2 regions of the Thalassotalea psychrophila genome follow, and region 2 is predicted to be linked to the other one. Evidence: predicted binding sites of a transcription regulator. Region 2 holds the regulator's gene; the other holds the start of a gene.
What was found. Region 2 encodes sigma-54, which starts transcription at its own class of promoters, with help from an activator protein. Its sites were predicted from a motif close to GTTGGCACGNNNNTNGNNT; they were not measured.

Region 1 (3,195 bases), 210 kb from region 2:
AAAAACCACCAAAGTGCAGTTGCAATTGGCTATTTGCACTTTGGTTCTTCTCTATATCTCTTACTTCATTTGCCGACATTATATAGCTCTACTAATACTTAAGTAACATTAATAAGTTCAATCGTACCGTCTTCGCGTACTTCTGTCATCGAGCCTTTTGGCTCTTCCATAAACAACAAAGTAATAAAGCCAACTACAGCGGTTGCCGCAATAACTAAAAAGAATTGCTGATAACTGACCATTGATAATACCGTTAAATATACAACAGCACCAACGTTACCATATGCACCCGTCATACCGGCAATTTGACCTGTTAAGCGACGTTTAATTAATGGCACTGCAGCAAATACCGCACCTTCGCCAGCTTGTACGAAAAACGAACATGCCATTGCAGCTAATACCGCCAAGGCTAAAGGCCAGCTACTATCAATAGTCGACATGGTTAAGTAACCTGCAGCCAAACCAGCCGTTAATATAAGTAGCGTTTTTTTACGGCCAAACTTATCACTGATCCAGCCACCACCTGGACGAGACATTAAATTCATAAAGGCATAGAGTGATGCCAACAAACCGGCATACACCATATCTAATGAAAACACTTCAGCAAAAAATAATGGCAACATCGAGATAACAGCTAATTCTGAACCAAAGGTGGCAAAATATAAGATATTAAGTACAGCTACTTGTTTAAATTTATACTGATGAATTTCTGGAACTGGCTGTTTAAATACGTGACCATTTACTTTATAGGTTTGTTTTACTTCAAAAATAAATAACAGCACTAAACCAATATAAGCAATAATTGCACTTTGCTCTGCCAATAAACTTACGCCACTTGGCGAAAGCTTCCAAATAAGTAATGATAAAGCCCCATACATAGGTAACTTCATTAGCAGTAATAACCAAAAATCGCCTTTACTGGTAATTTCCATTGCACCGGTTTGCTTAGGTTTAAAATATGTTGAACCTTTTGGTGTATCTGACACATTAAAATACCAAATAACGCTGAATACCAAACTTAGTAAGCCAGACAAGCCAACGGCATAGCGCCAGCCATCATCGCCACCAAATAACAAAGCGATTGCAGGTAGTGACATGGCAGCAGCAGCTGAGCCAAAGTTACCCCAACCACCATAAATACCCTCTGCAGTGCCAAGTTCATTAACAGGAAACCATTCACTAACCATGCGGATACCGATCACAAAACCAGCACCTATAAAGCCAAGTAAAAAGCGAGCTATGGCGGCTTGTTCAAAATTACTGGCTGCAGCAAACATAAAACAAGGGATACTACATAACGCCAGCACCCAAGTGTATGTTAATTTTGGTCCGTAACGATCGGTAAGCATGCCAATGATAACTCGCGCAGGAATGGTTAATGCGACATTCAAAATCAATAAGGTTTTTATTTCACTTGCAGTTAATCCTAAACTATTGCCAATAACAGCCAATAACGGGGCATGGTTAAACCACACGACGAAGGTGATAAAAAAAGCCATCCAGCTCAAATGTAGGGTTTTCATTTTCCCTGTAAATGACCACAGTTTGATACCTGCCTGCTCACTCATTGTTAACTCCATATGTTTTTAATACTGCAATTAACAGTAATATTGCAAAGCCAGTGCCAACTACTAAAACAACAAAATAGCTATTAAAAACAATAAAGTAGTGATAAATGAAAAATCATATCAAACCTCTAATTGCACCCTATATGAACTTCTGCACGTTTTAAGTGCGACCTAAACATTACTAAAATCACAGCTAAATTAAGCTAATGCAGGCTTGCTTTGCCGTTAATTTACGCCAAAATGAGTAAGACAATATTTTTTAGAGAGAAACTGTGGGTAGATATTTTTTTGGCTTGAATTTAGCAAGTGCATTTAAACAAGAAATAACAAATTGGCGTGAGTTGCATTTACCGAATGATACTAAGTCGGTAATAGCGGAAAACTTTCATATCACTCTGGTATTTCTAGGCATGGTTGAGCAAGAAACAATTCAGCGATGCATTACAGAAACTAATAATATAAGCGCTAATAGGTTTTCAATTTTATTAAACAGCGTTGGGTTTTGGCCGAAACCGAAAGTATTGTTTTTAGCGAGTGACGATGTGGCTGTTACCCTTTCAATTCTAGTGAACAATCTGACAAATATTGTTATCAACAACGGCATTAAGCTACAACAAAGACCTTATATTCCACATTTAACTTTATGCAGAAAAGCCAAAGCATTGCCAAATATCTTAGCGAAGCCTAATTTTGAAATTGAGTTCAATAACTTTTGCTTATATGAATCAATTTCAACAGACAGAGGTGTTCAATATAAGGTTGTACAGACTTGGCCATTAAACGGTAGTTGAGTGGTTCATTTTTGTGTAATATAGTGCTCTGATTTTCTAGATACCCTTAACACTATATGCCTGTAGCCATTAATTTATTTTTATCTGCCATTCGGCCAATTACATTTTTCCTACCTTGTGCAGCAATTATATTAGGCGCTGGCTTATCAGCGCATAGCGGTGTGGTTGATGGCTCTTTATTTATCTCATTATTAACTCTTGCTGTATTAGCACAAGTTACTGTGAACTTGGCGGATGATTACCAACGAGCATTCATAACTAATGCGCAAGCATTGAAACAGCAAAGCCCGTCAAGCCAAAAACAAATGCATGTACGCCATCAAATGTTAAAGTTAATTCTTGGTTGTTTCTTAGTGTTTGCCATAGGGTTAATAGTTCTTTGTAAAATGACTACAGATGGCAGTTTTATAGCTTATGGTTTAACCACATTGTCGGCAATTTTAATGTTGATGATACTGCGTATAAAAACAAGGCAACCAGGTGATATAAAAGCAATATCGATCACTGCTATGTTGGCTCATGTATTGTTACTTGGTTTTTTGCCAACATTAATTAGTTATTACTTACATACCTCGCAGCTCAACTATAATATAGCCGGGTTAGCTTTCTGCTCTGGTTTATTAACGTTAACCATGTTGTTTATCAGCAATAGCAAACAGCAAATAAAAGTGGACCCTACCATTACCAGTGAAAATTTAACGCCAGCATTTAAGTTATTATTGAATGTTCAATTGATAATAGTGGCAATAGTTTTTATATCAGTTTTAGGCATTATTTACTTAGGCCAATTACCGATGTTTTCAGGGTTATTTATCTTCACCCTACCGTCATTTATT
Region 2 (3,195 bases):
AATGCAACGGTTTTACCTGAGCCAGAACGACCACTTACAATGATTAGTTTCATTTTCTACCTAATTGTTTACAACCAATTGATGAAGTTCAGTGGAACTGTGACAACGTCTTACTTTTTTACTATTCTCTTTATTACTAAAAAATTTGGCAACACTGGCCAAAGTCTCTAAATGTTGCTGACAATGATCTTCAGGAACGAACAATGCGAAAAAAATGTCAACCGGCTTATCATCAATAGCGTCAAAAATAACTGGCTTATCTGTTGTTAATAAAACAGCCACGGGGCTTTCACTATTATTGATTTTACCGTGTGGAATAGCGATACCATTACCAATTCCAGTGCTGCTCAACTTTTCTCTTTTACTTAAACTGTCCAACAATTCTTTTGCATTTGCGCTGCTAATTTTATTCGCTGCAATTGCACTGATTTGTTGAAGTATGTTTTTTTTACTTTTACCCTGTACTGCACATATGGTGCAGTCAGGGCTTAATAGTTGCTTTAAATTCATAGTTAATGGTGAGCTAACTTAGCCTTATGTTTGAGAACTTGTCTATCTAGTTTGTCGACTAATCCGTCAATTGCCGCATACATATCTTCATGGTTGGCAGAAGCAAATATTTCACCTGCATTTACATGTAAGGTAGCTTCAGCAATTTGTTGCAATTTTTCTACTTTCAAAACCACATACACATTATTTATGTGATCAAAGTGTCGTTCGAGTTTTTGTAATTTTTCATCAACATATGAACGCATAGAATCGGTAACTTCAACATGATGACCGGATAGATTAATTTGCATAAGCTTTGTCCTTATTTTGTTGGTTTTAAAGTAAACTTTTTCTTTGATTCGATGGTGGTATACCTAACGATTCTCTATATTTAGCAATGGTTCGACGTGCTACATTAATACCTTGTTCGCTAAGCAATTCCGCCATTTTACTATCGCTTAATGGTTTTGCTGCTATCTCTGCGTCGACTAGTTTTTTAATCAGAGCACGTATTGCTGTTGATGAACATTCACCACCATTCTCAGTGCTAACATGGCTAGAAAAGAAGTATTTTAGTTCAAATATACCTCTTGGGGTGTGCATATATTTTTGTGTTGTAACTCTTGATATCGTTGATTCATGCATTTCAACAGCTTCTGCAATGTCATTTAATACCATAGGTCGCATTGCTTCTGCTCCATGCTCAAAAAAGCCTTGCTGCTGTTGAACGATACAATTAGAAACTTTAAGTAAAGTGTCGTTTCTACTCTCAAGTGATTTGATGAACCATTTTGCTTCTTGTAAATGTGAACGAATAAATTGGCTATCTTCTGATGATTTAGTTGTTTTAACCATCGACGCGTATTGATTATTAATACCAATTTTAGGCGCAGTATCCGGGTTCAATTCCACCACCCAACGACCATTTTTCTTGAAAACACTAACATCAGGAATAACGTATTGTTCCTCTTGTTGTACTATCGCATCGCCAGGTCTTGGATTTAACGAGTGGATTAACTGCATTACTTCTTTTAGCTGGGGCTCTTTTAACTTAGTTTTGCGCATGATTTGTCTAAAATCACGATTACCTAACAAATCGATATGCTCGCTAATCACCAATTTGGTTTCTGTTATAAAGGGAGTGTCAGGGCTAAACTGGGCAAGTTGAATTAGTAAACAGTCGGCTATTGATTTAGCCCCAGAGCCTATAGGATCAAACATATGAATGCGTTTTAACACCGCTTCAACTTCGTCTAGTTCGACTTCATCATCTCCTAAGCTAGATAAAATATCTTCGCAGGTCACCGTAAGATAGCCACTATCATCAATAGCATCAATAATAGCTATGGCAATAGTCCTATCGGTGTCGGAAAACGGAGTTAACTCCATTTGCCAAGTTAAATGATCTTGGATAGATTCAGAAGTTTCACCTTGATATACATAATCATCATTACTGACGCCGCCAAGCCCAGTGTTTGATGTACCGGCACTGAAGCTTTCTTCCCAAGTTGAATCTACGGACAACTCTTGTGGAATTTCATTTTGAGTTAAGGCTTCAGAAGTACTTATTTCGTCATGAGTCGGTTGTGCGTCCTCACTACCATCAATAGCTTCAGCAGCTGTTTGCTTACTATCTAAATGTGAATCTGAATTAGCGTTGATCTCTTCTTGATTAGCGGATTCATCAACCTCTAATAAAGGGTTGCTATCTAAAGCTTCTTGAATTTCTTGTTGCAGATCTAACGTAGAGAGTTGCAACAGTTTTATTGCCTGTTGTAACTGTGGTGTCATCGTTAAATGTTGCCCCATACGGAGCTGAAGACTAGGTCTCATTTTTTGAAAAAATTCCAAATTTACATAAGTGTAATCTTATGCAAGTTAACTACTAAATACACGAGAAACGAATAATTGCTTTAAACTAGCTTAAGCTGATTAACTTAACTATAGCTTGAATTTCTCACCTAGGTAGACATCTCGAACATGTTGATTACTTAAAACTTGTTCAGCATTACCTTCAGCGATCAATTCACCATGACTTACAATGTATGCATGCTCACATACATCAAGAGTTTCTCGTACGTTGTGGTCGGTGATTAATACCCCAATACCACGATCTTTTAACTGTAAAATAATTTTTTTAATATCGCCCACTGAAATTGGATCTACTCCAGCAAACGGTTCATCTAATAAGATAAATTTTGGGTCAGCAGCCAGTGCTCTGGCGATTTCAACACGGCGCCTTTCACCACCAGATAAACTCTGACCAGTGTTTTCAATAATGTGACCAATATTAAAATCTTCAACCAGACTTTCAAGTTTTTCCAGTTTGGCTACATCGTCGAGATCTTTGCGGGTTTGTAAAATGGCCATGATGTTATCAAAGACACTAAGTTTTCTAAAAATTGACGCTTCTTGCGGGAGATAACCTATGCCTTGACGAGCTCTTTCATGCATAGGTAATAAGGTTAAATCTTGATCATTTAACACGACAGAGCCTTCGTCACTTGGTACTAAACCAACGATCATATAAAACGAAGTGGTTTTACCTGCACCATTAGGGCCTAATAGACCTACTATTTGTCCTGAGTTAACCGTTAAGCTGACACTCTTTACTACTTTTCGGCCGCTATAGGATTTAGCAAGGTTTTGTGCTTTTAGGGTTGCCGTCATATTATTGTTCTTTATCTTGCTCTACTGAATTGTTAA

Region 1: a site for sigma-54 is predicted at 1,611-1,629, ahead of RGQ13_RS02015 (NarK family nitrate/nitrite MFS transporter). Genes of this name have one in related genera too.

The regions. Positions count from the first base shown of each region.
Region 1 is NZ_CP134145.1:445,519-448,713, reverse strand. Features, by position in the region: gene RGQ13_RS02020 (bifunctional protein-serine/threonine kinase/phosphatase) at 1-79, opposite strand, end outside; gene RGQ13_RS02015 (NarK family nitrate/nitrite MFS transporter) at 99-1,568, opposite strand; gene thpR (RNA 2',3'-cyclic phosphodiesterase) at 1,841-2,359, shown strand; gene RGQ13_RS02005 (hypothetical protein) at 2,416-3,195, shown strand, end outside.
Region 2 is NZ_CP134145.1:657,914-661,108, forward strand. Features, by position in the region: gene rapZ (RNase adapter RapZ) at 1-53, opposite strand, end outside; gene ptsN (PTS IIA-like nitrogen regulatory protein PtsN) at 61-510, opposite strand; gene hpf (ribosome hibernation promoting factor) at 513-800, opposite strand; gene RGQ13_RS02815 (RNA polymerase factor sigma-54) at 826-2,322, opposite strand; gene lptB (LPS export ABC transporter ATP-binding protein) at 2,431-3,159, opposite strand; gene lptA (lipopolysaccharide transport periplasmic protein LptA) at 3,161-3,195, opposite strand, start outside.